4 regions of the Peribacillus sp. BM1 genome follow, and region 1 is predicted to be linked to each of the others. Evidence: a T-box and tRNA genes for the amino acid it is inferred to sense, from the RefSeq annotation. Region 1 holds a T-box; the other regions hold tRNA genes.
The links. The T-box of region 1 lies ahead of leuS (leucine--tRNA ligase). A T-box ahead of a tRNA ligase gene usually reads a tRNA of that ligase, here a tRNA-Leu.
Positions count from the first base shown of each region.

Region 1 (7,671 bases):
ACCTTATAGTCAAAATCAGAGGGAGGGAAAACAAATGATGAAAGTAAAAGAGGTAGCTGATTTAGTTGGAATTAGTGTGCGCACACTCCATCATTATGATGAAATCGGATTATTATCCCCAAATGCGATAACAGAATCGGGGTATCGATTGTATTCCAATGATAATCTAGAAACACTGCAGCAAATTTTGTTTTTCAAAGAGCTCGACCTCCCTTTAAAGAAAATTAAAGAAATTATCAAAAGTCCCACGTTTAATCAAGAAGAGGCACTTTTCATGCATCGGAAACTGTTGCTCGAGAAGCGAAATCGGCTGGATGTGATGATCAGGACGATTGATAAAACGATTTCTTATACAAAAGGAGAAATTCAAATGTCTAATCAAGAAAAGTTCGAAGGCTTTGATTTTAGTCAAAATCCGTATGAACAAGAAGCGCGTGAACGTTGGGGCGATGAAGCCATTGATCAATCCAAGGCGAAAGTAGGGGAAATGTCAAAAGATGAACAAGCAGCGATGGGGGAAAAAATGAACGAAATCTATCGCAATCTGGCTGCACTTAGACATGAATCACCAGCATCACCAGAGTCACAAGCAACCATTAAAAGATGGTATGATTTTCTAAACAAAATGGGCAACTACTCGCTTGAAGCTTTCAAAGGACTTGGCCAGATGTATGTTGATGATGAGCGGTTCACAAAAAATATCGACCAATTTGGCGCAGGCTTAGCCGCATTCATGCGTGATGCCATGGCTGTTTATGCAGATACGAATCAATAATAAACTGAATGGGATGTCCTAAAAGGGTCTGACCTCGCACTCTATTACACAGTATATAGTGCGAGGTCAGACCCTTCGTTATGGAACACCCCCACTATGCGACATCCACTTTTAATCTGCTCCTAAAAGAAATTATTTGATATTCCTTATCCATTTATTCATTGTGTAAATTCCTTTTCTTACCGATGATAATCATTGGTGAGAAGGTCCAAAATATAAAGGATGGTGAAAGTCATCAAATTGGTTGTGTAGGGGGAAAAAAATGGCGACGAGACAATCGGTAGAAAATTGCCTGCAGCAATGTGAGGAGGTTCTTCGCATTGCTTCTGACGAGTACACACAAGGTGCAAAGCAAGAGCATTATAATAATGAGTCGTATATAGAAGCTCAAGGTTTACTACAGACTGCGGCTAATGAGATTGAAACTCTTGTTGCTAGTGGAAACCTTCAGCAAAGAGAGCAATTGAAGCTCATGAGAAATCAAATTCAACAAATGCAGCACAATATGATTGTGTTGAATCACTAAAATATGAGACAAGGTTGACTCTAAACTAAAGAGGGGTGGCTCAAAAGAAAGGGGTCAGACCCTATGAGACACTCCCTCTTTAGTCAGCTTTTAGCGTGGTTCATGAAGATCCCAAGCTAATTTTAATGAGTCGACAATATAATCGGCAACCTCGGAAGCTTCAAGATTATCCGTTTCTACCTTCGAATTATGAAGCGAATAAATCGGTTTTCTAGAATTGAAAAGCTCTTCAATTTCTTCAATCGAACGCCCTTGTAATACCGGACGGCTATCGATGATCAGGCTGATTCTTTCCTTCCACGACTCCCAAGAGAGGTCTAGATAAATGACAATGCAATGTTCTAAACAAACTTTTCGTATCTCTTCTTGTAAAAAAGCCCCTCCACCTACAGAGATGATTTTCAGCCTTTGTTTACTGAATGCGCTGATTACACTTTTCTCCTTTTCACGAAATGCCTTTTCGCCAATATTTTTGAAAATTTCAGAAGTTGCCATATTGTATTCTTTTTCAATTTCTTGATCGATATCAACAAAATCTCGATACAATTTCTTGGCGACCATTTCACCAATCGTTGTTTTACCGACACCCATAAATCCAATCAACACAATGCTTTTTTCTCTAAGTCTACTATCGTTATAATTCATTCCGCTGGCCTCATTTCAACTATTCCTTTTTTTAGTTCATTGTTCGACAAAAACTACATGTCACTATTGTAAAGGATTTGTTTAATGGATAACACTGTATTTTTGGAATGTTGAATAATTTTAATGTGTTGTTAGGAGGTAAGTGATTTCCTATATATTGAAGAACGAAGGAGCAAACTTAGCTGAATTAACGGCCAATTTTGTAAATATCCTCCCACCTAAAAAAGTATTGCGCCTCCCGAAGAAAACCTCTAAACTAGGATAGTTGTTGAAATATATATAGAAATCAGGTGCATAATGATGCCGCGTGCTTTATGGGTTTTAATTATCGGCATGACTCTGAATGTGACTGCTTCTTCGTTTTTATGGCCTTTAAATACAATCTATCTTCATGACCATTTAGGAAAAACGCTATCGATGGCAGGGCTTGTGTTGCTTGCGAATGCCCTTGCAAGTGTTGTCGGCAATCTATGTGGTGGTGGCTTGTTTGATAAACTTGGCGGATACCGGACTGCTAGTCTTGGCGTGATTATTACGCTATTGTCTTCAGTTGGGATGGCGTGGAATCATGAATTTCTGCCATACGTGATCTTTTTAACGATTTCAGGATTTGGGACAGGTATCGTGTTTCCGGCTATTTTCGCAATGGCTGGTACTGTTTGGAAGGAAGGCGGCAGAAAATCGTATAATGCGGTCTACGTTGCCCAAAACTTAGGTGTTGCAGTAGGCTCAGCTCTTGGCGGTGTGATTGCTTCTTATTCGTTTGAATATGTGTTTCTTGCCAATACAGTGATGTACGTCTTATTTTTCTTTGTTGCTTTGGTTGGATTTAGAGGGATTCAAGGGGATGCAGCGGCACAAGCGTCCATCCTTCAGGAAAAACAATCGACTACACGTTCTAATAAAATGCTCATTCCATTACTTGTTTTATGTATTGGTTATTTCTTGTGTTGGATTGGCTATGTTCAATGGATGTCAACAATCGCTGCATATACACAGGAAATAGGGATTTCACTTAAGCAGTATAGCTTGCTATGGACAGTCAATGGTGCGTTTATCGTTCTGGCTCAACCACTATTGGCACTTGTTATTAAATGGTTTGCGAAAACTTTGAAAATCCAGCTAATCGTCGGTATGGTCATTTTCATTCTCTCGTTTGCAGTGGCCGCGACGTCAAGTAGCTTTGCTGGATTTATGACGGCTATGGTGATCTTAACGATTGGTGAAATGTTCGTTTGGCCCGCGGTCCCAGCTGTGGCAGGAGAGATTGCGACAAAAGGGAAAGTGGGTCTTTATCAAGGAATCGTCAATAGTACGGCTACAGGTGGGCGAATGATTGGACCGCTACTAGGAGGATTTCTAGTTGATACAAGAGGAATGAATATGATGTTCGCTGTATTAACAATTTTTGTTGTATTAGGCATCGGAACTGTCTTCATTTTCGATAAAATGCAAAAGAGAGTAAACATAGGTAAAAGTATTGCCTATCCGGTAAAATAAGGAACTCTTTCCAATTGTCGTGCATATATAAAGAAAAACATGATCAGAATAGGAAAGAGCCCTTGCTTTTCCTGTGAAAATTCACTAGAATGACTATATAACTAAATATTCTAATATAGACAGTGATAAGGAGTAGTACCGATTAGAACCTGTGTAGAGAGTTGACGGATGGTGCAAGTCAACCAGGAGTGATCGCGAACTCGCCTTTTGAGTTTCAGGCATGAAGGATTAGTAATTCCTGACGTTCATCCACGTTACGGATCTTTGAGCGGGGCGATGGTTATTAAAGTCGTCAATTTGGGTGGTACCGCGGGTTGATTATATACATAATCCTCTCGTCCCTTTTTATAGGGATGAGGGGTTTTTTTATGGATTTTTATTATGAAATTAAAGACCGATGACGGTTTTTCTTAAAATTGAGGAGGAAACTAAGATGAGTTATAAACATAGGTCGATTGAGAAGAAATGGCAACAGTTTTGGGAAGAAAATAAAACGTTTAAAACGGGTGAAGAATCCGGTAAACGGAAATTTTACTCGCTTGATATGTTCCCGTATCCATCTGGGGCAGGACTTCACGTTGGTCACCCAGAAGGCTATACAGCGAGCGATATTTTGGCGCGGATGAAACGGATGCAAGGTTATAATGTGCTTCATCCAATCGGTTGGGATGCTTTTGGACTTCCAGCAGAGCAGTATGCACTTGATACAGGAAATGACCCAGCAGAATTCACGCAGCATAACATCAATACATTCCGTCGCCAAATTAAAGCATTAGGTTTTTCTTATGATTGGGATCGTGAAATTGATACAACAGATCCAGACTATTATAAATGGACACAATGGATTTTCACGAAGCTTTTTGAAAAAGGCTTGGCGTACATTGATGAAGTAGCGGTGAACTGGTGTCCAGCGCTTGGCACGGTATTGGCGAATGAAGAAGTCATTGACGGATTAAGTGAACGTGGAGGACATCCAGTTGAGCGCCGTCCGATGAGGCAATGGGTGTTAAAAATCACTGCCTATGCTGACCGTTTACTTGATGATCTTGAAACAGTCGATTGGCCAGAAAATATTAAAGATATGCAACGTAACTGGATCGGCCGTTCTGAAGGTGCTGAAGTGACATTCAATATTGAAGGTCATGATGATACGTTTACAGTCTTCACGACTCGTCCGGATACACTTTTCGGTGCGACCTATGCGGTGTTATCACCGGAGCATCCGTTTGTTGAAAAAATTACAACGCCTGAGCAAAAAGCTGCAGTTGAACAATATATCTCAGAAGTGAAAAATAAAACCGATCTTGAACGTACTGAGTTAGCAAAAGACAAAACAGGTGCCTTTACAGGTGCTTATGCCATTAACCCAGTTAATGGTGAAGAAATGCCAATCTGGATTGCAGATTATGTATTAATGAGCTATGGAACAGGTGCTATTATGGCAGTGCCGGCTCATGATGAGCGTGACTATGAATTCGCAGTTAAATTCGACTTGCCAATTAAAGCAGTGGTAGCGGGCGGAGACGTGACGGAAGAAGCGTACACTGGCGATGGTCTGCATGTGAATTCTGAATTCCTAGACGGCTTGAATAAAGAAGACGGTATTTCTACAATGATTAAGTGGTTGGAGGAAAAAGAAATCGGTACGAAGAAAGTAACATTCCGTCTTCGCGACTGGTTATTCAGCCGTCAACGTTACTGGGGAGAACCGATTCCGATCATCCATTGGGAAGATGGTACAACAGAAGCAGTTAAAGAATCTGAGCTTCCTGTTCTTTTACCGAAAACGACAGACATTAAGCCATCCGGTACAGGTGAATCGCCACTTGCTAACATCCATGATTGGGTGAATGTAATAGATGAAAATGGCAGAAAAGGGCGTCGTGAGACAAACACAATGCCACAATGGGCAGGTAGCAGCTGGTACTTCCTACGTTATATCGATCCGAACAATACAGAAGCGATTGCTGATCCGGAAAAGTTAAAAGAATGGATGCCAGTCGATATGTATATCGGTGGAGCTGAGCATGCGGTCCTTCACTTATTGTATGCTCGATTCTGGCATAAATTCTTGTATGACATTGGCGTTGTTCCAACATCTGAACCATTCCAAAACCTTTTCAACCAAGGAATGATTCTTGGCGAGAATAATGAAAAAATGAGTAAATCAAAAGGAAACGTAGTAAACCCAGATGATATCGTGGATAGCCATGGTGCCGATACTCTACGTCTATATGAAATGTTTATGGGACCTTTGGAATCATCGATTGCTTGGTCTGAAAATGGACTTGATGGCGCCCGCCGTTTCCTTGACCGTGTTTGGCGTTTGCTTGTTAATGATGACGACACAATCACCAACAAAATTGTCGATACAGATGACAGCGGCAAGCTTGAGAAAGTGTATCATCAAACGGTGAAGAAAGTTACAGAAAACTACGAGACTTTGAAATTCAACACAGCTATTTCACAATTAATGGTCTTCATCAATGATGCATACAAAGCGGACACACTTCCGAGACCGTATATTGAAGGCTTCGTGAAAATGTTATCACCGGTAGCACCACATATCGCAGAAGAACTTTGGGCAAGACTCGGGGCTGTAGAAACAGTCACATACGAAACGTGGCCTGCTTATGACGAAGCAAAAATGATCGACAATGAAGTCGAAATCGTGATCCAAATTAACGGCAAAGTAAAAGCAAAACTAATGGTGCCAACAGATACAACGAAAGAAAAACTGGAAGAAATCGCTATGGGCGACGACGCAATTAAAGAACAAATCGACGGCAAAACCGTTCGTAAAGTCATTGCAGTACCAGGTAAACTAGTTAATATCGTTGCAAATTAAGTAAAAAAACTGACTCACTTTAAAGACTGTATTTAGTCTTAGTGAGTCAGTTTTTTTGTTTCGTGAACGCTTGAAAAGAGAAAAGCATTCCGTCATATATGTACGAAATACTTTTTAATAATGTCCTTAATTTCTTAAAAGAGTGAAATATCTTAAACAGTATGAAGGCTATCGTCTGATAGCTTTCGTTTAGGATATAAGATGATAGTTGTTTTCTCGTTTCTTAAAATTGACAAGACTATTCAATCGGCATCCAAACTTCAATCACATCCTCTGTGGCTCCGGGTGGATAAATATACTTCTCAAAGTTTGGCAAAAATCTAAATTGGACATCTGATCTCTCATGCAAGGCTTGGAATGTGGGTTTGATTTGTGGAATGCCACCCTCCACTGTAGCAACAATATAGCGTCCCGCCTCTATTTTCACTTTTTCCCTCTCAGAACCTTCTGCTAAATCTTGAATGCCTGCAAGATAGTGGAGTTTCCCTTGACTATCAAAATCTACGCAGACACCATAAAACGTTTCAACAGAAATGTTCTCGGTCGCTAATGTCGCATTCAACTTGTCCCATATTTGTGGGATTTCAGCCGTAGAACCGACATACTTATAGCCTGTTACAGAAAACTCTTCAATCGTTTCAATTCTTGTTTTCATATCAAACCCCTCCTTATTCCTTATGAAACTTTCCAATCACTGTGATATACTTCACATTTTAATATATAAAAAGTCTAATTCAATGATTAAAGCATTGTCAAAGATTCTTAAAGCAAATCTTTTGTGATCCTTTCTTTGTCAATATTTTAGGTCATAATACACGATTCATTAAGAAATACTAGTGATCAAAGGGCATATAGAACGTTAAGGTCTTCTTTTCATCCACATAAACCTTTGATCGAAAAGGAGGATATCAATGAGTAAAGGAAAAGTATTGATTGTTGAAGATGAGAGCAAAATTGCCCGTCTCATTCAATTAGAACTCGAGTATGAAGGATATGAAACAGGAACTGCGTATACAGGGTTAGATGGGTTCAACATGTTTCAACAAGGACAATGGGATCTTCTTTTATTAGATGTAATGTTACCTGAATTAAATGGACTTGAAGTATTAAGGCGCATTCGAGCATCCGATGATAAAACTCCCATTATTATCTTAACGGCACGTGATGCACTGCCTGATAAAGTAAGCGGATTAGATTTAGGTGCCAACGATTACATTACAAAGCCGTTTGAAATTGAAGAATTACTTGCACGTATTCGCGTCTGGCTGCGTCATCCAACAGTTCCAGAAGAAATACTCCAATCTTCTCTTAAAATTGGCGATTTAACGATCGACCCAAAAACACGTGAAGTACGCCGAGAGAATCAATCGATTGAGT
Region 1 covers NZ_CM155259.1:244,996-252,666, reverse strand. The annotation lists gene AC1MGI_RS01225 (MerR family transcriptional regulator) at 38-775, shown strand; gene AC1MGI_RS01220 (DUF2524 family protein) at 1,038-1,301, shown strand; gene AC1MGI_RS01215 (shikimate kinase) at 1,392-1,946, opposite strand; gene AC1MGI_RS01210 (MDR family MFS transporter) at 2,247-3,446, shown strand; T-box leader at 3,560-3,792, shown strand; gene leuS (leucine--tRNA ligase) at 3,880-6,294, shown strand; gene AC1MGI_RS01200 (GyrI-like domain-containing protein) at 6,533-6,949, opposite strand; gene AC1MGI_RS01195 (response regulator transcription factor) at 7,206-7,671, shown strand, end outside.

Region 2 (7,671 bases), 1.8 Mb from region 1:
GACACAGGTAGGCGAGGAGAGAATCCTAAGGTGTGCGAGAGAACTCTCGTTAAGGAACTCGGCAAAATGACCCCGTAACTTCGGGAGAAGGGGTGCTTTTTAGGGTGAATAGCCCGGAAAAGCCGCAGTGAATAGGCCCAGGCGACTGTTTAGCAAAAACACAGGTCTCTGCGAAGCCGCAAGGCGAAGTATAGGGGCTGACGCCTGCCCGGTGCTGGAAGGTTAAGAGGAGAGGTTAGCCGCAAGGCGAAGCTTTGAATTGAAGCCCCAGTAAACGGCGGCCGTAACTATAACGGTCCTAAGGTAGCGAAATTCCTTGTCGGGTAAGTTCCGACCCGCACGAAAGGCGTAACGATCTGGGCACTGTCTCAACGAGAGACTCGGTGAAATTATAGTACCTGTGAAGATGCAGGTTACCCGCGACAGGACGGAAAGACCCCGTGGAGCTTTACTGCAGCCTGATATTGAATTTTGGTACAGCTTGTACAGGATAGGTAGGAGCCTGTGAAGCCGGAGCGCTAGCTTCGGTCGAGGCGTCGGTGGGATACTACCCTGGCTGTATTGAAATTCTAACCCGCGCCCCTTATCGGGGCGGGAGACAGTGTCAGGCGGGCAGTTTGACTGGGGCGGTCGCCTCCTAAAATGTAACGGAGGCGCCCAAAGGTTCCCTCAGAATGGTTGGAAATCATTCGTAGAGTGTAAAGGCACAAGGGAGCTTGACTGCGAGACCTACAAGTCGAGCAGGGACGAAAGTCGGGCTTAGTGATCCGGTGGTTCCGCATGGAAGGGCCATCGCTCAACGGATAAAAGCTACCCCGGGGATAACAGGCTTATCTCCCCCAAGAGTCCACATCGACGGGGAGGTTTGGCACCTCGATGTCGGCTCATCGCATCCTGGGGCTGTAGTCGGTCCCAAGGGTTGGGCTGTTCGCCCATTAAAGCGGTACGCGAGCTGGGTTCAGAACGTCGTGAGACAGTTCGGTCCCTATCCGTCGTGGGCGCAGGAAATTTGAGAGGAGCTGTCCTTAGTACGAGAGGACCGGGATGGACGCACCGCTGGTGTACCAGTTGTTCTGCCAAGAGCATCGCTGGGTAGCTACGTGCGGACGGGATAAATGCTGAAAGCATCTAAGCATGAAGCCCCCCTCAAGATGAGATTTCCCATAGCGTAAGCTAGTAAGATCCCTGAAAGATGATCAGGTTGATAGGTCAGAGGTGGAAGCGTGGCGACATGTGGAGCTGACTGATACTAATCGATCGAGGACTTAACCTTATTGTTCTTGAAAAAAGCAAAAAACCTTCTTATTATCTAGTTTTGAAAGAATGAAAAAATATTATTGACTTTATTTAAAAGTATGATATAATAATAAATGTCTTTCAGAAAAAAATGTCTGGTAATGATGGCAAAGAGGTCACACCCGTTCCCATTCCGAACACGGAAGTTAAGTTCTTTTGCGCCGATGGTAGTTGGGGGTTTCCCCCTGTGAGAGTAGGACGTTGCCAGGCAGTTTTTTAAAACCACATTGTATTATTCCGCAGTAGCTCAGTGGTAGAGCATTCGGCTGTTAACCGAACGGTCGTAGGTTCGAGTCCTACCTGCGGAGCCATATGGAGAGCTGTCCGAGTGGCCGAAGGAGCACGATTGGAAATCGTGTAGACGGGTAACCCTGTCTCAAGGGTTCAAATCCCTTGCTCTCCGCCATTCTAAATAACGTGGCCCCTTGGTCAAGCGGTTAAGACACCGCCCTTTCACGGCGGTAACACGGGTTCGAATCCCGTAGGGGTCACCATATACATAACGGAGGATTAGCTCAGCTGGGAGAGCATCTGCCTTACAAGCAGAGGGTCGGCGGTTCGATCCCGTCATCCTCCACCATTATTTAATCAAATTTCATCATTTCTATTATCGCGGGGTGGAGCAGTTCGGTAGCTCGTCGGGCTCATAACCCGAAGGTCGCAGGTTCAAATCCTGTCCCCGCAATCTGGTCCGGTAGTTCAGTTGGTTAGAATGCCTGCCTGTCACGCAGGAGGTCGCGGGTTCGAGTCCCGTCCGGACCGCCATTTTATTTACTAGTTAAACAAGCTTGTTGTTCATATAAATTAACTGGCTCAGTAGCTCAGTCGGTAGAGCAAAGGACTGAAAATCCTTGTGTCGGCGGTTCGATTCCGTCCTGAGCCATCAGTAACTTAATATGGAGGGGTAGCGAAGTGGCTAAACGCGGCGGACTGTAAATCCGCTCCTTCGGGTTCGGCAGTTCGAATCTGCCCCCCTCCACCATTAATTATAGGGGTATAGTTTAAAGGTAGAACAAAGGTCTCCAAAACCTTCGGTGTGGGTTCAATTCCTACTACCCCTGCCAACTTACAAATTCATCTTACATCATGGCGGTTGTGGCGAAGTGGTTAACGCACCTGATTGTGGTTCAGGCATTCGTGGGTTCGATTCCCATCAGTCGCCCCATTTTTAAACATAATGAATTAATTTTTGAATATATATGTAACAATGGGCTATAGCCAAGCGGTAAGGCAACGGATTTTGATTCCGTCATGCGAAGGTTCGAATCCTTCTAGCCCAGCCATATGCGGAAGTAGTTCAGTGGTAGAATACAACCTTGCCAAGGTTGGGGTCGCGGGTTCGAATCCCGTCTTCCGCTCCAAAAGATGGCGGCATAGCCAAGCGGTAAGGCAGAGGTCTGCAAAACCTTTATCACCGGTTCAATTCCGGTTGCCGCCTCCATAAAGTTTTTGCCGGTGTGGCGGAATAGGCAGACGCGCACGACTCAAAATCGTGTTCCGTAAGGAGTGCCGGTTCGACCCCGGCCACCGGTATCAAATGGTCGAGTGAAAGAAAATGCAATCGAAAAAGAGTTCTCACACTTTGTGGGAGCTCTTTTTCGATTCTTCATAAATAGCAAAAATAGTGTCTTAATACAGGAAGCCTTTGATAATGTAGGATTTTTTCTTATTACGCAAACGGACCAGATTGTGGAACAATACGCTCAAAGAAATTTTAATATCTAAATTAAAGTTTAGCATAGTTTGTGTGTGGGAACTTATACTATAGGGAGGTTAGTTTAATAAGAAAAGAAATTTTAAATATAAAAACACAGGGTTAAACTACCCCGTGTTACATTACTTCTGTTTATCTAACGCTAATTTCAACCCTTTTTGATAATATTGCGTCATCGTTTCTTCAGGAACCATGCTTCCACCAGTCCCCCAAATAATATGTGTACCCTTACTCATCTTTTCTGTTAAACTATGCTTCTGTAAATAATCGATGCCCTCTTTACATAATTTACTTGGTCCTATCATGCCTGCTAGTGCAGAAGGTTCTAAGTGGATCCCCTCTGTATCGACTAGTTCTTTTAGCAACTTATACAACTGTTCATCACTAACCGTATAATTACCACTTAAAAAAGGCTCCATAGTTTTACCGACAAACCCAGATGGCTTTCCTACAGCAAGTCCATCCGCGTCTGTTACATTATCGATACCAACATCTTGTACAGAAACTTTATCATGAAGTCCAGTCATTAAACCGAGTAACATACATGGTGAGTGGGTAGGTTCTGCAAAGAAACAGTGAACATGGTCTTGATACAATAATTTCAATCCAAAAGCTACGCCACCAGGGCCGCCACCTACTCCACATGGAAGGTAAACAAACAAAGGATGATTTTCATCAATTGTTATCTCTAGCTCTTCTAATTGTTTCTTCAATCGAGATGCAGCCACTGCATATCCTAAAAATAGGTCGTGAGAATTTTCATCATCCACAAAATAACATGTTGGATCACTATCTGCTTGGATTCGACCTTCTTCTACAGCTTTACTATAATCAGCTTCATATTCAATAACTTTGACATTTTTGCTTCTAAGCAAGTCTTTTTTCCACTGTTTTGCATCAGCTGACATATGAACAGAAACATTAAAACCTAACTTTGCACTGATGATGCCAATACTAAGTCCTAAATTTCCAGTCGAGCCTACTGCGATTGAATATTGTGAGAAGAAAGTTCGAAACCTATCACTATCTAAAATTGAATAATCATTTTGAATCGTTAACAATTGATGTTGAAAAGCTAGTTCTTCTGCATGTTTGAGAATTTCATAAATCCCGCCTCTTGCTTTAATAGATCCTGATATAGGAAGGTGACTATCACATTTTAGTAATAATTCGCCTAATATAGGTTGTTGATACTCCTGTTCTAAGGATTGTTTCATCGAAGGAATTCTTACTAAAGGAGATTCTATGATACCATTCGATGCTTTTGTTTCAGGGAAAACCTTGGCGATATATGGGGCAAAACGTTTCAACCTTTCCTCTGCATCTCTTACATCTTCTAGAGTAAGGGGGGATTTTTTAATTCCCGTTTGAAATTTTTCGACATTTGGATTTATCCAAAATACTTCATCCATCGAAATGAGCTTATTTAGTAAAGGATATTGGTCTTTCCATGTTTGTAATTCCTGGCTTTCAATCTCTTTCATTTATTTGGTCCTCCTAATTATCTTGTAGTAAGGTGTTTTATAAATTATAATTAAATAAACTTAAATACAGTTTAACACACACTTAACTATATGTTAATTAATATTAACTTTATTTAAATTAAATTTAACATCTTATAAAGGAGTATCGATTATGGAAAATATAGATATTGGTAAGAAAGTTGAAAAATATAGAAAAGCTAAAGGATTGAGCAGTAGAGAGTTAGCAAAATTAGCTGATATTACACCTTCAATGCTAAGCCAAATTGAACGTGGATTGGCAAATCCTTCTATTCAAACCTTAAAGGTCTTAGCTAAAACCCTAAATGTTCCAACTTTTAGTTTTTTACTTGAAGAGACAATTACGGAGGATTTAATCGTTAGGTCCAGTAAACGTAAGAAAATGATCATTGATAATTTGTCTTATGAGTTATTGTCGCCGAATTTTACGGGGAATTTAACAACAGCGATTATGAACGTTCCTTCGAATACTTCTTCATCCGAAAATCTTCTAGAACATAAAGGAGAAGAAGTAGCATTTATTTTGGAAGGAAAAATTAAGGTGTATTTGGGTGAAGAAGAATATCTATTAGAAGCTGGTGATAGCGTGAAAATACCAGCAAATTTGAAACATAAATGGGAAAATAATTTTAGTGAAAAGGCAATTGTATTATTTTCAGTTACCCCACCTGCGTTTTAACAACCAACCGAAAGAATTCCCCTTCCTCAAGCCTGTGAAGGGGATGAATTTAGGTTGGCGTTAGCCAAAGGCTTTTATTTTCAGAACTAATGTTCAATGTAATTAGATGTTTCAAGTCCCTCGCGATTAAAGAGTGTATGATAAATTTAACCATTATTTATCAAAAATCCACACTGGTTGTTTATTGTGCGGTATACCCACCATCAAGTACAACAGCCTGCCCGGTAATGCCGCGTGCTTTCTCGCTTGCGAGGAAGATAGCGTAATCGGCAATTTCACTGACATCGAGTAAACGGTTTTGAGGCACCAGTGGATAAATGACTTCTTCCAAAACGCTTTCTAACGGTACTTGCCTTGTTTTTGCCAGGTCTTGCAGCTGTCCACGGACAAGTGGTGTATCTACGTAACCGGGGCAAAGGGCATTTACAGTGATACCTGAAGAAGCGCTTTCTAGAGCGGCGACTTTGGTTAACCCAATGACTCCGTGTTTAGCGCTGTTATAGGCGGCTTTGTTGGCAAAACCAATTAGGCCGTTAATGGAAGCAATATTGATAATTCTGCCAAATCCTTGTGCCTTCATAATTGGCAATACATGTTTGATGGCGATAAATGGGGCCGTTAACATGATTTTGATCATGAGTTCGAATGTTTCAGTTGGGAATTCCTCGATGGGAGAAACATGTTGGAGCCCAGCATTATTGATAAAAATATCGACACGACCGTATTTATTTTTTGTTTGTTCGATTAATTGGATAATGTCTTCTTCTTTAGCCACATCTGCTTTAAGGCCAATCACTTCTAAACCATTACCCTTAAGTTTTTGAGCAGATTCTTCGACCGTTTGTTGATTAAGATCGGACAATACAACTTTTGCACCGTTTTCTGCAAAAGACTTACCAATTTCGAAACCGATTCCTCTTGCTGATCCAGTGATGATGGCGACTTTTTGATTAACCATTTTACATTCCTCCAATAAAAATGTAATGGTTACTTGCAGAAATAGGTCATTGGCATGTGTACTTAGGAAATTTTAAAATAAGGGAAGTTAGTCTGTTTAATAAAAGGGAAGGGGAAGGTCTTTCAAAATTAGAATGTTAGGGTTGGGTTTTGATGAAAAGTCTATCACAATTATCGGAATTTTTAAAGAAAATTATTGAAGTTTTTTCAATTCTCATTTTTGGCATGATTTTTGCATGTATTACTTATAGCTACATATTGTACTAGAAAGAAGAAGTTGAAATGATAAAACAGATTGTACTCATAGGTTCTGGTGTGAAGGGGAGCAGAATTGCACAATCTTTTGTGGTCAGTGGGTATTCTGTCGTCATAAATGATATTAAAGTAGAATGCTTGTCTAAAGCAAAAGGAATAATTTCTGATAATCTTGCATTACTAGTCGAAGAAGGTGTGTTGACTAAACAGGAGAAGCAACACGCCCAATTTACTATTACGTATACTTGTGATTTTTGGGGGGCAAGGGACTTTATTGATTGCTGAGAGACTCTGAATCTAGTGGTATTTCCTTCCTTTTCCTATGTTATAATGAGTGAAACAAAGAGAAAATAAGGAGAATGGGTATGACCATTAATGATCAATCTATTCAATTTGAAATCTTAAAAGCGATCGTGGACAAATTACCGTTTGGCGTTTTTGTTACAAAAAATGAAAGTGATATCTTCATGTGTAATTCACTGATAGTAGAGTTTTTTTCCGAAAATCAACTAGATGTCAAACTTTCGATCATTACCGAAAAAAAGCTTAAGCCTAGAGTAAATACACCCATTCAGTTAAATGGGAACCAAGGTATTGTCCGAAAAGAAGTGATTATGATCTTAAAAGAAGAATATCAGCTTTATCTTCTTTTATTTTCAAATAATAAAAATGATTTTCTTAATATAGATAATCATGAAGAGCTACTATTTAAAGATATGATCGAATTTGCTTATGACGGTTTGGTCATGGTTTGTCCAAAAGGGTACGTTCAAATGCTGAGCCAGGCTTATGCGGATTTTCTTGGTGTGGATCAGGAAAGCTCGATTGGTAAGCATGTGACAGAGGTAATTGAAAACACTCGTATGCATATTGTCGCAAAAACGGGGAAACAAGAGCTAGCGGAGCTTCAAAAAATAAATGAAGGATATATGATCGTGACTCGATCGCCGATTCTGAAAAACGGGAAAGTGATGGGAGCTGTCGGTAAGGTATTATTCAAAAATGTTGGGCAGGTTACTGCTATATCTAAACGGATTAAATTGCTTGAGGTTGAGCTGAAAAAGTACAAAGGCGATTTCCGTGAAAGAAACAAGGCTTCTTATACGTTCGATCATTTAATCGGGGAAAGCGAGGCTTTTAATGAGGTAATTAACCAAGCGAGAAAGGCAGCTAAAAGTGATTCAAATGTATTATTATTGGGTGAAAGCGGAACAGGTAAGGAGTTGTTTGCCCATTCCATTCATAATGCTAGTCGTCGTGCTATGGGG
Region 2 covers NZ_CM155259.1:2,002,080-2,009,750, forward strand. The annotation lists rRNA gene AC1MGI_RS09645 (23S ribosomal RNA) at 1-1,273, shown strand, start outside; rRNA gene rrf (5S ribosomal RNA) at 1,391-1,506, shown strand; tRNA gene AC1MGI_RS09655 (tRNA-Asn) at 1,533-1,607, shown strand; tRNA gene AC1MGI_RS09660 (tRNA-Ser) at 1,611-1,702, shown strand; tRNA gene AC1MGI_RS09665 (tRNA-Glu) at 1,716-1,790, shown strand; tRNA gene AC1MGI_RS09670 (tRNA-Val) at 1,801-1,876, shown strand; tRNA gene AC1MGI_RS09675 (tRNA-Met) at 1,908-1,981, shown strand; tRNA gene AC1MGI_RS09680 (tRNA-Asp) at 1,985-2,061, shown strand; tRNA gene AC1MGI_RS09685 (tRNA-Phe) at 2,107-2,179, shown strand; tRNA gene AC1MGI_RS09690 (tRNA-Tyr) at 2,195-2,278, shown strand; tRNA gene AC1MGI_RS09695 (tRNA-Trp) at 2,287-2,360, shown strand; tRNA gene AC1MGI_RS09700 (tRNA-His) at 2,386-2,461, shown strand; tRNA gene AC1MGI_RS09705 (tRNA-Gln) at 2,505-2,579, shown strand; tRNA gene AC1MGI_RS09710 (tRNA-Gly) at 2,583-2,657, shown strand; tRNA gene AC1MGI_RS09715 (tRNA-Cys) at 2,664-2,737, shown strand; tRNA gene AC1MGI_RS09720 (tRNA-Leu) at 2,748-2,829, shown strand; gene AC1MGI_RS09725 (D-serine ammonia-lyase) at 3,133-4,494, opposite strand; gene AC1MGI_RS09730 (helix-turn-helix domain-containing protein) at 4,646-5,191, shown strand; gene AC1MGI_RS09735 (3-hydroxybutyrate dehydrogenase) at 5,373-6,149, opposite strand; gene AC1MGI_RS09740 (3-hydroxyacyl-CoA dehydrogenase NAD-binding domain-containing protein) at 6,431-6,688, shown strand; gene AC1MGI_RS09745 (sigma-54 interaction domain-containing protein) at 6,769-7,671, shown strand, end outside.
Region 2: it has a tRNA-Leu gene. The T-box ahead of leuS (leucine--tRNA ligase) is inferred to sense a tRNA for this amino acid. The anticodon was not compared.

Region 3 (7,671 bases), 1.1 Mb from region 1:
CACTGATGGATTTGGGGAACGGAGTATTGGTGAACAAAAGAGGAGCTGCCGTATCCGTTATAAAGATTTATTTCGATACGAGAGAATTTGTTTATAGCTCGGTTGGAAATATTCGTTTCTTCTCGTACAATCCTGAGGCAGAAAAACTCATTTACCCACTACCTGTTACTGGATATCTATCTGGGAGGAAGCAAAAGTATCGTACTCAGCGATTTAAATATGAACCTGGGGCGAGCTTCATTCTTCATTCAGATGGTGTTCAACTACGAGGAGCAAAAGCCTTATTAAAGTCCTGTTCCCCTTTGGAACAGAAAGCCCAAGAAATAATTGAAGGAATAAAGGTCCAAGCCGATGACTCGACGTTTATTATAGGAAGCTTACTTTCATGAACCTTTGGAAGTAAGCTTTTTATTATGAAAAATTATATAGAAACCTTTGAAATGAATAATGTGGGGATTTACTCTCGTCATATTCGCAACGAGTCGAGGTTTTTGCTAAACTACACGTATAAGGAATTTTTTAGCAGTGGACATATTAACGATTAGCTTGGAGGAAAAACAGTGATTGTAGAGGCAAATCAAACTAAAGAAATTGTAAATAAAGTATCTCATGAGCTAGCATTGAAAACACAACAAGTACAAAGTGTGATGAACTTGCTCAAAGAAGGTAATACCGTACCATTCATTGCAAGATACCGAAAAGAAATAACTGGTTCATTAGATGAAGTACAAATTAAGACCATCATGGAGCGTTCAAATTACTTGGAAAATCTTAATCAACGTAAGGTTGAGGTTATTCGAAGTATAGAGGAACAAAGGAAGCTTACTCCGGATCTGCAACTACAAATTACTAAGGCGGACAAACTTCAGGAAGTAGAAGATCTATATCGCCCTTATAAACAAAAACGAAGAACGAAAGCGACAGTGGCGAAAGAGAAAGGCTTAGAGCCTCTTGCTATATGGCTGCTTGAACTCCCTATTTCTGAATCAATTGAGGGAAAAGCCGGAGAATTTTTATCCGAAGAGCATGATGTACATACGGTTGAAGAGGCGATCAACGGAGCAAAGGATATTATTGCGGAAATTATTGCAGATGACGCAGAATATCGCAAGAAAATACGAGCAGATGTGTTTAAAACGGGTACGTTTGTATCTACAGTCAAAGACGAAGAAAAAGACGAAAAGAAAATCTTTGAAATGTATTACGAGTATTCTGAGCCTGTTCACAAAATAGTGCCACACCGAGTATTAGCGCTGAATCGAGGAGAAAAGGAGGACGTGCTACGAATTTCCATTGTTCCAAATACAGAAGCAATTATTGCTTATCTTGAAAAGGTTGTGACGAAAGAATCCATCTCTAGCGCTGTTAAGCCAATTAAGGAAGCGATTGAGGATAGCTTTAAACGTCTAATTATGCCTTCTGTTGAACGCGAAATTAGAAAAGAACTGACAGAAAAAGCAGAAGATCAGGCGATTCATATTTTCTCGGAAAATCTGCGCAATCTTTTGCTTCAACCGCCTTTAAAAGGCAAGGTCGTTCTAGCGCTCGACCCTGCGTATCGAACAGGCTGTAAGCTTGCTGTGATTGATGAAACAGGAAAAGTACTGGCGATTGATGTCATCTATCCGCACCCTCCGGTAAACAAGAAAGAAGCAGCAGTGAATACGACCATTTCACTTTTAAAAGAATACCAAGTAGAAATCGTTGCGATTGGAAATGGCACAGCTTCTCGTGAATCTGAACAATTTATTGCGGACATCCTGAAGGAAGTTCGGGAACAAATTTCGTACATCATCGTAAACGAGGCAGGAGCAAGTGTCTACTCTGCATCTGACATCGCTCGTGTGGAATTTCCTGATCTTGCGGTAGAACAAAGGAGTGCCGTTTCTATCGGTCGCCGTTTACAAGATCCGTTGGCGGAGTTGGTTAAAATTGATCCGAAGTCGGTCGGAGTCGGTCAATATCAGCATGATGTCTCGCAAAAGAAATTATCAGAATCGCTTGCCTTTGTTGTCGAGACAGCGGTTAACCAAGTAGGTGTGAACGTCAATACAGCCTCTCCGTCTCTCCTTCAATATGTAGCTGGTCTCTCCAAGTCTGTTGCACAAAACATCGTGAAGAGGCGGGAAGAAGAAGGGAAGTTTACAAGTAGAAAAAGCTTAAAAGGGATTCCGCGCCTCGGGGCTAAAACCTACGAGCAATGCATCGGTTTCTTAAGAGTAGTAGACGGTGAAGAACCATTAGACCAGACGTCCATTCATCCTGAGAACTATGGAGCGGTCAATAAACTCTTGAAAAAATTAGGATTTACTTCTCGAGACATTGGCAGTGAAGTTCTTCATGAAGTACTATCTAATCGTGAAGATATAAAGGAATTGGCGAAGAGCTTAGAGATTGGGGAAATTACGTTAAAGGACATTATGGATGATTTAAGAAAACCTGGACGTGACCTCCGTGACGATTTGGCAAAACCTTTACTTAAACAAGATGTCCTAAAGTTAGAAGACTTACAAAAAGGAATGGAGCTTCAAGGAACTGTTCGTAACGTTGTCGACTTTGGTGCCTTTGTTGATGTCGGTGTCAAACAAGATGGACTTGTGCATATATCAAAACTGAGCAATAAATTCGTAAAGCACCCACTCGATATTGTGGCTGTTGGAGATGTAGTAACAGTTTGGGTGGATTCAATCGATATGAATAAGCAAAGGGTGGCATTAACTATGCTTGAACCGAAAGACCAACTCTAAAATGTAAAAAAACACTTCCTTATCGGAGGTGTTTTTTAGTTAGGATTTTTCCGTTAATAATGAACACTCTCGTTATTCCAATAATAAAACCAACATTGATTCAGCATCTTCACTTGAACGTGATTCTTTTCGTGGAATGCCCTACGAATTTGATTTTGAAGCCATATAGGCATGGAATAAGCCCCCAGTTAATTCGACGTTTTTACTATATATATGAATAGAGAGGATGTCTCGTGCCCGTGGCAAGCCTAAAAAATGGTGGATAAAATCAATAATAAGCTTTAAGAAAGAATATTCTTCGTTTATGATAAATGAAAAGATGGATCTGGCCCAGTTAGAGAGGAGGGGAAGAGTGGAAAACCAGCAACTTCAAGAACTTGTAGAAGAAATTTCACTTAAGGATTTTGCGAGGAGCTTTAGACATCAAGCATCTTTCAATCCTCGTCTTAGAACAACAGGTGGCAGATATTTGTTGCGCTCGCATGATATAGAAATCAACAAGAAATACTATGATGAGAGAGGCGTAGAGGAGCTTATAGGCATTATTAAACATGAGCTTTGCCATTATCATCTTCATCTGGAGGGGAGAGGGTATCAACATAAAGATAAAGATTTTAAAATGCTTCTCAAACAGGTGGGGGCACCTAGATTTTGCACGCCATTATCAACGGACAAGAATAAGAGAAAACAAAATCAAAAAATATATCAATATGCTTGTAAGTTATGTGGTCAATTGTATAGTAGGAAAAGAAGGATAAATACATCAAAGTATGTGTGTGGAACGTGTAAAGGGAAGCTGTTTCTTATTGATAGTAATGAGGTTTAAAAAAAGTTAAAAAGATGCTTGACTTTAGTTTGAAACGTCCTTATAATCTAAAGAGTCGACAAAAGATAACGCAAAGTTATCACGACATTATAGTCTTTGAGTTCTACTATAAGACACCAAATTTTTATATTATTCCGCAGTAGCTCAGTGGTAGAGCATTCGGCTGTTAACCGAACGGTCGTAGGTTCGAGTCCTACCTGCGGAGCCAATTTGGGGAAGTACTCAAGAGGCTGAAGAGGCGCCCCTGCTAAGGGTGTAGGTCGGGTGACCGGCGCGAGGGTTCAAATCCCTCCTTCTCCGCCAGCTACTATTATTACGAAGGCCCCTTGGTCAAGCGGTTAAGACACCGCCCTTTCACGGCGGTAACACGGGTTCGAATCCCGTAGGGGTCATCGCTTTATTTATTTTCATACTGGTCCCGTGGTGTAGCGGTTAACATGCCTGCCTGTCACGCAGGAGATCGCGGGTTCGATTCCCGTCGGGACCGCCATTTTTTTAAAAAAAGTATTGCGCAAGCATTAACAACTGCAATGCAATAATAACTTGTTATTCATAAATTGATGGGCTATAGCCAAGTGGTAAGGCAACGGATTTTGATTCCGTCATGCGAAGGTTCGAATCCTTCTAGCCCAGCCATTTTCATATTTTGACATAAGTAATGTTGAACGATGAGCCATTAGCTCAGTTGGTAGAGCATCTGACTTTTAATCAGAGGGTCGCAGGTTCGAATCCTGCATGGCTCACTATTTATCTTATGCGGGTGTGGCGGAATTGGCAGACGCACCAGACTTAGGATCTGGCGCCGTGAGGCGTGGGGGTTCAAGTCCCTTCACCCGCACTTTTGAAAATCTTATTGACACAAAATGTTGAATGTGATAAGATAATCAATGTCGCTTTTGCGGTCGTGGCGGAATGGCAGACGCGCTAGGTTGAGGGCCTAGTGGGGGAAACCCTGTGGAGGTTCAAGTCCTCTCGGCCGCACCAAAGAATGTAATTCAGATAGTATTTATGCGCCCGTAGCTCAATTGGATAGAGCGTCTGACTACGGATCAGAAGGTTATGGGTTCGACTCCTTTCGGGCGCGCCATATAGACGGGAAGTAGCTCAGCTTGGTAGAGCACTTGGTTTGGGACCAAGGGGTCGCAGGTTCGAATCCTGTCTTCCCGACCATTCATTTTTTTACTTTTAGTAATATGCGGGTGTAGTTTAGTGGTAAAACCTCAGCCTTCCAAGCTGATGATGAGAGTTCGATTCTCTTCACCCGCTCCAATATTGCTCTTTGAAAACTGAACAAAACAAAGCGCCAACGTTTTAATTGAAGTGAGTACACACTATAACAACAATGAGCAAGTCAAACACTTTTTGGAGAGTTTGATCCTGGCTCAGGACGAACGCTGGCGGCGTGCCTAATACATGCAAGTCGAGCGAATGATAGGGAGCTCGCTCCCTTGATTTAGCGGCGGACGGGTGAGTAACACGTGGGCAACCTACCTGTAAGACTGGGATAACTTCGGGAAACCGGAGCTAATACCGGATAATTTCTTTTCTCGCATGAGAAGAGATGGAAAGACGGTTTCGGCTGTCACTTACAGATGGGCCCGCGGCGCATTAGCTAGTTGGTGAGGTAATGGCTCACCAAGGCCACGATGCGTAGCCGACCTGAGAGGGTGATCGGCCACACTGGGACTGAGACACGGCCCAGACTCCTACGGGAGGCAGCAGTAGGGAATCTTCCGCAATGGACGAAAGTCTGACGGAGCAACGCCGCGTGAACGAAGAAGGCCTTCGGGTCGTAAAGTTCTGTTGTTAGGGAAGAACAAGTACCAGAGTAACTGCTGGTACCTTGACGGTACCTAACCAGAAAGCCACGGCTAACTACGTGCCAGCAGCCGCGGTAATACGTAGGTGGCAAGCGTTGTCCGGAATTATTGGGCGTAAAGCGCGCGCAGGTGGTTCTTTAAGTCTGATGTGAAAGCCCACGGCTCAACCGTGGAGGGTCATTGGAAACTGGGGAACTTGAGTGCAGAAGAGGAAAGTGGAATTCCAAGTGTAGCGGTGAAATGCGTAGAGATTTGGAGGAACACCAGTGGCGAAGGCGACTTTCTGGTCTGTAACTGACACTGAGGCGCGAAAGCGTGGGGAGCGAACAGGATTAGATACCCTGGTAGTCCACGCCGTAAACGATGAGTGCTAAGTGTTAGAGGGTTTCCGCCCTTTAGTGCTGCAGCTAACGCATTAAGCACTCCGCCTGGGGAGTACGGCCGCAAGGCTGAAACTCAAAGGAATTGACGGGGGCCCGCACAAGCGGTGGAGCATGTGGTTTAATTCGAAGCAACGCGAAGAACCTTACCAGGTCTTGACATCCTTTTGCCCTTCCTAGAGATAGGAACTTCCCTTCGGGGACAAAAGTGACAGGTGGTGCATGGTTGTCGTCAGCTCGTGTCGTGAGATGTTGGGTTAAGTCCCGCAACGAGCGCAACCCTTGATCTTAGTTGCCAGCATTCAGTTGGGCACTCTAAGGTGACTGCCGGTGACAAACCGGAGGAAGGTGGGGATGACGTCAAATCATCATGCCCCTTATGACCTGGGCTACACACGTGCTACAATGGATGGTACAAAGAGCTGCAAACCCGCGAGGGTAAGCGAATCTCATAAAGCCATTCTCAGTTCGGATTGTAGGCTGCAACTCGCCTACATGAAGCCGGAATCGCTAGTAATCGTGGATCAGCATGCCACGGTGAATACGTTCCCGGGCCTTGTACACACCGCCCGTCACACCACGAGAGTTTGTAACACCCGAAGTCGGTGAGGTAACCGCAAGGAGCCAGCCGCCTAAGGTGGGACAGATGATTGGGGTGAAGTCGTAACAAGGTAGCCGTATCGGAAGGTGCGGCTGGATCACCTCCTTTCTAAGGAATATAACGAGCGCTTTTGTTTTGTTCAGTTTTGAATGAGTAATTCATTCATTCGTGGTACATGAAAGCAACAGATTAGTCTTTTGCTTATTCGTTGCCGAATCGTTCTTTGAAAACTAGATAATAGATAGAAGGCAAATTTTTGCATTAATTTTTCAAGACATCAAGTAAGACCTTTTAACAACTAGGTTGTTTGGTAAACTTTTCGTTTATCAGCCACCATATGGTTAAGTTAGAAAGGGCGCACGGTGGATGCCTTGGCACTAGGAGCCGATGAAGGACGGGACTAACACCGATATGCTTCGGGGAGCTGTAAGTAAGCTTTGATCCGGAGATTTCCGAATGGGGAAACCCACTGTTCGTAATGGAACAGTATCTTTACCTGAATACATAGGGTACTGAAGGCAGACCCGGGGAACTGAAACATCTAAGTACCCGGAGGAAGAGAAAGCAAACGCGATTTCCTGAGTAGCGGCGAGCGAAACGGAAGATAGCCCAAACCAAGAGGCTTGCCTCTTGGGGTTGTAGGACACTCAACATGGAGTTACAAAGGAACGGGGTAAGTGAAGTGATCTGGAAAGATCCGTCAAAGAAGGTAAAAACCCTGTAGCTGAAACTTCGTTCCCTCCTGAGTGGATCCTGAGTACGGCGGGACACGAGAAATCCCGTCGGAAGCAGGGAGGACCATCTCCCAAGGCTAAATACTACCTAGTGACCGATAGTGAACCAGTACCGTGAGGGAAAGGTGAAAAGCACCCCGGAAGGGGAGTGAAATAGATCCTGAAACCGTGTGCCTACAAGTAGTTAGAGCCCGTTAATGGGTGATAGCGTGCCTTTTGTAGAATGAACCGGCGAGTTACGATTTCATGCAAGGTTAAGTTGATAAGACGGAGCCGCAGCGAAAGCGAGTCTGAATAGGGCGCATGAGTATGAGGTCGTAGACCCGAAACCAGGTGATCTACCCATGTCCAGGGTGAAGTTCAGGTAACACTGAATGGAGGCCCGAACCCACGTACGTTGAAAAGTGCGGGGATGAGGTGTGGGTAGCGGAGAAATTCCAATCGAACCTGGAGATAGCTGGTTCTCTCCGAAATAGCTTTAGGGCTAGCCTCGAGATGAGAGTATTGGAGGTAGAGCACTGATTGGACTAGGGGCCCCCAACGGGTTACCGAATTCAGTCAAA
Region 3 covers NZ_CM155259.1:1,317,541-1,325,211, forward strand. The annotation lists gene AC1MGI_RS06460 (PP2C family serine/threonine-protein phosphatase) at 1-389, shown strand, start outside; gene AC1MGI_RS06465 (Tex family protein) at 621-2,747, shown strand; gene cmpA (cortex morphogenetic protein CmpA) at 2,801-2,920, opposite strand; gene AC1MGI_RS06475 (SprT family protein) at 3,100-3,573, shown strand; tRNA gene AC1MGI_RS06480 (tRNA-Asn) at 3,707-3,781, shown strand; tRNA gene AC1MGI_RS06485 (tRNA-Ser) at 3,786-3,876, shown strand; tRNA gene AC1MGI_RS06490 (tRNA-Glu) at 3,894-3,965, shown strand; tRNA gene AC1MGI_RS06495 (tRNA-Asp) at 3,988-4,063, shown strand; tRNA gene AC1MGI_RS06500 (tRNA-Gln) at 4,135-4,209, shown strand; tRNA gene AC1MGI_RS06505 (tRNA-Lys) at 4,244-4,316, shown strand; tRNA gene AC1MGI_RS06510 (tRNA-Leu) at 4,330-4,411, shown strand; tRNA gene AC1MGI_RS06515 (tRNA-Leu) at 4,472-4,557, shown strand; tRNA gene AC1MGI_RS06520 (tRNA-Arg) at 4,584-4,660, shown strand; tRNA gene AC1MGI_RS06525 (tRNA-Pro) at 4,667-4,743, shown strand; tRNA gene AC1MGI_RS06530 (tRNA-Gly) at 4,769-4,842, shown strand; rRNA gene AC1MGI_RS06535 (16S ribosomal RNA) at 4,933-6,482, shown strand; rRNA gene AC1MGI_RS06540 (23S ribosomal RNA) at 6,714-7,671, shown strand, end outside.
Region 3: it has a tRNA-Leu gene. The T-box ahead of leuS (leucine--tRNA ligase) is inferred to sense a tRNA for this amino acid. The anticodon was not compared.

Region 4 (7,671 bases), 110 kb from region 1:
CCCTTTGCTTTTGGGACATCCTTTTTTTCGTTGTTACTATCAAAAGGTTAAAGAAGTCTTTATCAACCTCCTCTTTTTTCATACTCCCTCAACGTTTCTACCAACACCTATTCGGGTAATGTACATATACGATAAAAAAATCTCCTAAGGAGTGAAATAAAATGGCTACTACTAAACAAATTCAAATTTTAAAAGAAAAATTACTTTTAGAAAAAGAACAACTCCAAGAACAAATTCAAAGTGATGAAGAAACCTTAGTGAAAGTGAGTCAAAAAGAATCCGTAGATGAATTATCTTCTTATGATAACCACCCAGCCGATATGGGTACTGAGCTTTTTGATAAAGAGAGAATTATGGCGTTGAATGATCACGCTAAATCCGAAATTGAGAAAATTAACGCAGCCCTTGAAGCTATAAATGAAGGTAAATATGGTCATTGTAAAGTTTGTGGTAATACCATTTCTATGGAGCGACTCGAAGCAGTTCCAGCCACACTACATTGTTTTGAACACGCTCAAACACAAAACACTATTCCAGCACGACCTGTAGAAGAAGATGTACTTATCCCATCTTTAGGAAACCATTTCGAAAATCGACGCCTTGGAAGTGAAATTACTGACAAAGAAGATAGCTTTGCTGAGGTTGCTCGTTTTGGAACTTCGGAGACACCTTCCGACTACAGTGGCGACCATGAGAGTTATGATACTCTTTATAATAATGAAGACGAAACAGAAGGCTTTACAGAAGAATATGAAGCATATATCGGAAATGATGTACAAGGAAAGAATAGAAATGTTTATCCTAATAAAAAGCAATAAACGCTAGATGGATAAAGGACTCCCCATTTATTATGTAAATGAGTAATGAGGTAGTAGACCATTCTAAAAAAGTCAAATAAAAAAGATGCATACGTAGATGTATGCACCTTTTCTAAAGGAGGGATTTGAACCCTCGCGCCGGTTACCCGACCTACACCCTTAGCAGGGGCGCCTCTTCAGCCTCTTGAGTACTTCCCCATATAAAAAAAATGGCTCCGCAGGTAGGACTCGAACCTACGACCGTTCGGTTAACAGCCGAATGCTCTACCACTGAGCTACTGCGGAACAAAAAATATAGGATTATGGTGGGCCTAAATGGACTCGAACCATCGACCTCACGCTTATCAGGCGTGCGCTCTAACCAGCTGAGCTATAGGCCCATTCTTTGGAGCGGGTGAAGAGAATCGAACTCTCATCATCAGCTTGGAAGGCTGAGGTTTTACCACTAAACTACACCCGCAAAATATGTCTCGCTTCGATACCGGTGGCCGGGGTCGAACCGGCACTCCTTACGGAACACGATTTTGAGTCGTGCGCGTCTGCCAATTCCGCCACACCGGCATGATTAAGGCAGCACCCGGATTTGAACCGGGGGTGAAGGTTTTGCAGACCTCTGCCTTACCACTTGGCTATGCTGCCATGACTGGGCTAGAAGGGTTCGAACCTTCGCATGACGGAATCAAAATCCGTTGCCTTACCGCTTGGCTATAGCCCAATAATATAAAATAAATGGGTTCACAACCTTCTTCGGAAGTTCCGAAGACCTCTATTCTATCTTTAAACTACACAATGGTGGAGGGGGGCAGATTCGAACTGCCGAACCCGAAGGAGCGGATTTACAGTCCGCCGCGTTTAGCCACTTCGCTACCCCTCCGTATTAAGCTAATGATGGCTCAGGACGGAATCGAACCGCCGACACAAGGATTTTCAGTCCTTTGCTCTACCGACTGAGCTACTGAGCCACACAATGTATATCAACAGTAGGTGACCCTACTAGAATAAAAATGGCGGTCCGGACGGGACTCGAACCCGCGACCTCCTGCGTGACAGGCAGGCATTCTAACCAACTGAACTACCGGACCAGATTGCGGGGACAGGATTTGAACCTGCGACCTTCGGGTTATGAGCCCGACGAGCTACCGAACTGCTCCACCCCGCGACGATATGAATTGTGTGATCTTTTTTTAAAAAATGGAGGAGGTAGAGGGATTCGAACCCCCGCGGGATTTGACTCCCCTGTCGGTTTTCAAGACCGATCCCTTCAGCCGGGCTTGGGTATACCTCCGAATAAATAGTGGTGGATCTTGTAGGACTCGAACCTACGACCAGACGGTTATGAGCCGTCTGCTCTAACCAGCTGAGCTAAAGATCCTTCATGATTTGGTAGCGGCAGAGGGGATCGAACCCCCGACCTCACGGGTATGAACCGTACGCTCTAGCCAGCTGAGCTACGCCGCCAAATAAATAAGCGTATACAATAATCATAATAATGGTGGAGCCTAGCGGGATCGAACCGCTGACCTCCTGCGTGCAAGGCAGGCGCTCTCCCAGCTGAGCTAAGGCCCCATAATTAAAATTGAAATGGTCGGGAAGACAGGATTCGAACCTGCGACCCCTTGGTCCCAAACCAAGTGCTCTACCAAGCTGAGCTACTTCCCGTATAGAAACAATGCGCCCGGCGGGAGTCGAACCTACAACCTTCTGATTCGTAGTCAGATGCTCTATCCAATTGAGCTACGGGCGCGTATAAATATTATGGTGCCGAGGACCGGAATCGAACCGGTACGGTAGTCACCTACCGCAGGATTTTAAGTCCTGTGCGTCTGCCAGTTCCGCCACCCCGGCACTTACGAAAAGTAGAGCGGAAGACGGGATTCGAACCCGCGACCCCAACCTTGGCAAGGTTGTATTCTACCACTGAACTACTTCCGCGTAATAATTAATGCGGGTGAAGGGACTTGAACCCCCACGCCTCGCGGCGCCAGATCCTAAGTCTGGTGCGTCTGCCAATTCCGCCACACCCGCGATAAATGGTGAGCCATGCAGGATTCGAACCTGCGACCCTCTGATTAAAAGTCAGATGCTCTACCAACTGAGCTAATGGCTCGAAAACAAAAAAAAACCTGGTGCCGGCAAGAGGACTTGAACCCCCAACCTACTGATTACAAGTCAGTTGCTCTACCAGTTGAGCTACACCGGCACTATAGGTAATGGTGGAGGATGACGGGATCGAACCGCCGACCCTCTGCTTGTAAGGCAGATGCTCTCCCAGCTGAGCTAATCCTCCAATATGGTGACCCCTACGGGATTCGAACCCGTGTTACCGCCGTGAAAGGGCGGTGTCTTAACCGCTTGACCAAGGGGCCGCATATAGTTATAGAAAGAATAATAGCCCCTAATTTAATTAGGGGCTTAGCCTGGCAACGTCCTACTCTCACAGGGGGAGACCCCCAACTACCATCGGCGCTGAAGAGCTTAACTTCCGTGTTCGGAATGGGAACGGGTGTGACCTCTTCGCCATCATTACCAGACTAAATTCAGTTAGAAGGTTTATTCCTTCAAAACTAGATAACAAACTTTAGAATCATCATTAAAATATATATTGGTTAAGTCCTCGATCGATTAGTATCAGTCAGCTCCACATGTCGCCACGCTTCCACCTCTGACCTATCAACCTGATCATCTTTCAGGGATCTTACTAGCTTACGCTATGGGAAATCTCATCTTGAGGGGGGCTTCATGCTTAGATGCTTTCAGCATTTATCCCGTCCGCACGTAGCTACCCAGCGATGCTCTTGGCAGAACAACTGGTACACCAGCGGTGCGTCCATCCCGGTCCTCTCGTACTAAGGACAGCTCCTCTCAAATTTCCTGCGCCCACGACGGATAGGGACCGAACTGTCTCACGACGTTCTGAACCCAGCTCGCGTACCGCTTTAATGGGCGAACAGCCCAACCCTTGGGACCGACTACAGCCCCAGGATGCGATGAGCCGACATCGAGGTGCCAAACCTCCCCGTCGATGTGGACTCTTGGGGGAGATAAGCCTGTTATCCCCGGGGTAGCTTTTATCCGTTGAGCGATGGCCCTTCCATGCGGAACCACCGGATCACTAAGCCCGACTTTCGTCCCTGCTCGACTTGTAGGTCTCGCAGTCAAGCTCCCTTGTGCCTTTACACTCTACGAATGATTTCCAACCATTCTGAGGGAACCTTTGGGCGCCTCCGTTACATTTTAGGAGGCGACCGCCCCAGTCAAACTGCCCGCCTGACACTGTCTCCCGCCCCGATAAGGGGCGCGGGTTAGAATTTCAATACAGCCAGGGTAGTATCCCACCGACGCCTCGACCGAAGCTAGCGCTCCGGCTTCACAGGCTCCTACCTATCCTGTACAAGCTGTACCAAAATTCAATATCAGGCTGCAGTAAAGCTCCACGGGGTCTTTCCGTCCTGTCGCGGGTAACCTGCATCTTCACAGGTACTATAATTTCACCGAGTCTCTCGTTGAGACAGTGCCCAGATCGTTACGCCTTTCGTGCGGGTCGGAACTTACCCGACAAGGAATTTCGCTACCTTAGGACCGTTATAGTTACGGCCGCCGTTTACTGGGGCTTCAATTCAAAGCTTCGCCTTGCGGCTAACCTCTCCTCTTAACCTTCCAGCACCGGGCAGGCGTCAGCCCCTATACTTCGCCTTGCGGCTTCGCAGAGACCTGTGTTTTTGCTAAACAGTCGCCTGGGCCTATTCACTGCGGCTTTTCCGGGCTATTCACCCTAAAAAGCACCCCTTCTCCCGAAGTTACGGGGTCATTTTGCCGAGTTCCTTAACGAGAGTTCTCTCGCACACCTTAGGATTCTCTCCTCGCCTACCTGTGTCGGTTTGCGGTACGGGCACCCTACATCTCACTAGAGGCTTTTCTTGGCAGCGTGGAATCAGGAACTTCGGTACTATATTTCCCTCGCCATCACAGCTCCGCCTTAATGGAAACGGGATTTTCCTCGTTTCCGGCCTAACTGCTTGGACGCGCATATCCAACAGCGCGCTTACCCTATCCTTCTGCGTCCCCCCATCGCTCAAACGATGTATAGGTGGTACAGGAATATCAACCTGTTGTCCATCGCCTACGCTTTTCAGCCTCGGCTTAGGTCCCGACTAACCCTGAGCGGACGAGCCTTCCTCAGGAAACCTTAGGCATTCGGTGGAAGGGATTCTCACCCTTCTTTCGCTACTCATACCGGCATTCTCACTTCTAAGCGCTCCACCAGTCCTTCCGGTCTAGCTTCAACGCCCTTAGAACGCTCTCCTACCACGGATACCATACGGTATCCATCCACAGCTTCGGTGTTACGTTTAGCCCCGGTACATTTTCGGCGCAGAGTCACTCGACCAGTGAGCTATTACGCACTCTTTAAATGATGGCTGCTTCTGAGCCAACATCCTGGTTGTCTAAGCAACTCCACATCCTTTTCCACTTAACGTAAACTTGGGGACCTTAGCTGGTGGTCTGGGCTGTTTCCCTCTTGACTACGGATCTTATCACTCGCAGTCTGACTCCCGAGAATAAGTATTTGGCATTCGGAGTTTGACTGAATTCGGTAACCCGTTGGGGGCCCCTAGTCCAATCAGTGCTCTACCTCCAATACTCTCATCTCGAGGCTAGCCCTAAAGCTATTTCGGAGAGAACCAGCTATCTCCAGGTTCGATTGGAATTTCTCCGCTACCCACACCTCATCCCCGCACTTTTCAACGTACGTGGGTTCGGGCCTCCATTCAGTGTTACCTGAACTTCACCCTGGACATGGGTAGATCACCTGGTTTCGGGTCTACGACCTCATACTCATGCGCCCTATTCAGACTCGCTTTCGCTGCGGCTCCGTCTTATCAACTTAACCTTGCATGAAATCGTAACTCGCCGGTTCATTCTACAAAAGGCACGCTATCACCCATTAACGGGCTCTAACTACTTGTAGGCACACGGTTTCAGGATCTATTTCACTCCCCTTCCGGGGTGCTTTTCACCTTTCCCTCACGGTACTGGTTCACTATCGGTCACTAGGTAGTATTTAGCCTTGGGAGATGGTCCTCCCTGCTTCCGACGGGATTTCTCGTGTCCCGCCGTACTCAGGATCCACTCAGGAGGGAACGAAGTTTCAGCTACAGGGTTTTTACCTTCTTTGACGGATCTTTCCAGATCACTTCACTTACCCCGTTCCTTTGTAACTCCATGTTGAGTGTCCTACAACCCCAAGAGGCAAGCCTCTTGGTTTGGGCTATCTTCCGTTTCGCTCGCCGCTACTCAGGAAATCGCGTTTGCTTTCTCTTCCTCCGGGTACTTAGATGTTTCAGTTCCCCGGGTCTGCCTTCAGTACCCTATGTATTCAGGTAAAGATACTGTTCCATTACGAACAGTGGGTTTCCCCATTCGGAAATCTCCGGATCAAAGCTTACTTACAGCTCCCCGAAGCATATCGGTGTTAGTCCCGTCCTTCATCGGCTCCTAGTGCCAAGGCATCCACCGTGCGCCCTTTCTAACTTAACCGAAGTTAATAAAAAAAAGAACTTACTATTTCAATGATGTCTTGTTATTCGTTATCTAGTTTTCAAGGAACAAAGTGTAGAGAGATAATTCTCTCAAAACTAAACAAAGGCAGAAACGTCCATTTATTGAAGTATCTAGTACTTCATTTCATCCTTAGAAAGGAGGTGATCCAGCCGCACCTTCCGATACGGCTACCTTGTTACGACTTCACCCCAATCATCTGTCCCACCTTAGGCGGCTGGCTCCTTGCGGTTACCTCACCGACTTCGGGTGTTACAAACTCTCGTGGTGTGACGGGCGGTGTGTACAAGGCCCGGGAACGTATTCACCGTGGCATGCTGATCCACGATTACTAGCGATTCCGGCTTCATGTAGGCGAGTTGCAGCCTACAATCCGAACTGAGAATGGCTTTATGAGATTCGCTTACCCTCGCGGGTTTGCAGCTCTTTGTACCATCCATTGTAGCACGTGTGTAGCCCAGGTCATAAGGGGCATGATGATTTGACGTCATCCCCACCTTCCTCCGGTTTGTCACCGGCAGTCACCTTAGAGTGCCCAACTGAATGCTGGCAACTAAGATCAAGGGTTGCGCTCGTTGCGGGACTTAACCCAACATCTCACGACACGAGCTGACGACAACCATGCACCACCTGTCACTTTTGTCCCCGAAGGGAAGTTCCTATCTCTAGGAAGGGCAAAAGGATGTCAAGACCTGGTAAGGTTCTTCGCGTTGCTTCGAATTAAACCACATGCTCCACCGCTTGTGCGGGCCCCCGTCAATTCCTTTGAGTTTCAGCCTTGCGGCCGTACTCCCCAGGCGGAGTGCTTAATGCGTTAGCTGCAGCACTAAAGGGCGGAAACCCTCTAACACTTAGCACTCATCGTTTACGGCGTGGACTACCAGGGTATCTAATCCTGTTCGCTCCCCACGCTTTCGCGCCTCAGTGTCAGTTACAGACCAGAAAGTCGCCTTCGCCACTGGTGTTCCTCCAAATCTCTACGCATTTCACCGCTACACTTGGAATTCCACTTTCCTCTTCTGCACTCAAGTTCCCCAGTTTCCAATGACCCTCCACGGTTGAGCCGTGGGCTTTCACATCAGACTTAAGGAACCACCTGCGCGCGCTTTACGCCCAATAATTCCGGACAACGCTTGCCACCTACGTATTACCGCGGCTGCTGGCACGTAGTTAGCCGTGGCTTTCTGGTTAGGTACCGTCAAGGTACCAGCAGTTACTCTGGTACTTGTTCTTCCCTAACAACAGAACTTTACGACCCGAAAGCCTTCTTCGTTCACGCGGCGTTGCTCCGTCA
Region 4 covers NZ_CM155259.1:358,494-366,164, forward strand. The annotation lists gene AC1MGI_RS01735 (TraR/DksA C4-type zinc finger protein) at 162-818, shown strand; tRNA gene AC1MGI_RS01740 (tRNA-Ser) at 932-1,013, opposite strand; tRNA gene AC1MGI_RS01745 (tRNA-Asn) at 1,029-1,103, opposite strand; tRNA gene AC1MGI_RS01750 (tRNA-Ile) at 1,122-1,198, opposite strand; tRNA gene AC1MGI_RS01755 (tRNA-Gly) at 1,205-1,278, opposite strand; tRNA gene AC1MGI_RS01760 (tRNA-Leu) at 1,298-1,379, opposite strand; tRNA gene AC1MGI_RS01765 (tRNA-Cys) at 1,387-1,457, opposite strand; tRNA gene AC1MGI_RS01770 (tRNA-Gln) at 1,462-1,533, opposite strand; tRNA gene AC1MGI_RS01775 (tRNA-Tyr) at 1,609-1,692, opposite strand; tRNA gene AC1MGI_RS01780 (tRNA-Phe) at 1,708-1,780, opposite strand; tRNA gene AC1MGI_RS01785 (tRNA-Asp) at 1,824-1,900, opposite strand; tRNA gene AC1MGI_RS01790 (tRNA-Met) at 1,904-1,977, opposite strand; tRNA gene AC1MGI_RS01795 (tRNA-Ser) at 2,011-2,103, opposite strand; tRNA gene AC1MGI_RS01800 (tRNA-Ile) at 2,114-2,190, opposite strand; tRNA gene AC1MGI_RS01805 (tRNA-Met) at 2,200-2,276, opposite strand; tRNA gene AC1MGI_RS01810 (tRNA-Ala) at 2,309-2,384, opposite strand; tRNA gene AC1MGI_RS01815 (tRNA-Pro) at 2,401-2,477, opposite strand; tRNA gene AC1MGI_RS01820 (tRNA-Arg) at 2,489-2,562, opposite strand; tRNA gene AC1MGI_RS01825 (tRNA-Leu) at 2,575-2,663, opposite strand; tRNA gene AC1MGI_RS01830 (tRNA-Gly) at 2,679-2,750, opposite strand; tRNA gene AC1MGI_RS01835 (tRNA-Leu) at 2,762-2,843, opposite strand; tRNA gene AC1MGI_RS01840 (tRNA-Lys) at 2,850-2,925, opposite strand; tRNA gene AC1MGI_RS01845 (tRNA-Thr) at 2,943-3,018, opposite strand; tRNA gene AC1MGI_RS01850 (tRNA-Val) at 3,030-3,105, opposite strand; tRNA gene AC1MGI_RS01855 (tRNA-Glu) at 3,110-3,184, opposite strand; rRNA gene rrf (5S ribosomal RNA) at 3,234-3,349, opposite strand; rRNA gene AC1MGI_RS01865 (23S ribosomal RNA) at 3,421-6,356, opposite strand; rRNA gene AC1MGI_RS01870 (16S ribosomal RNA) at 6,514-7,671, opposite strand, start outside.
Region 4: it has a tRNA-Leu gene. The T-box ahead of leuS (leucine--tRNA ligase) is inferred to sense a tRNA for this amino acid. The anticodon was not compared.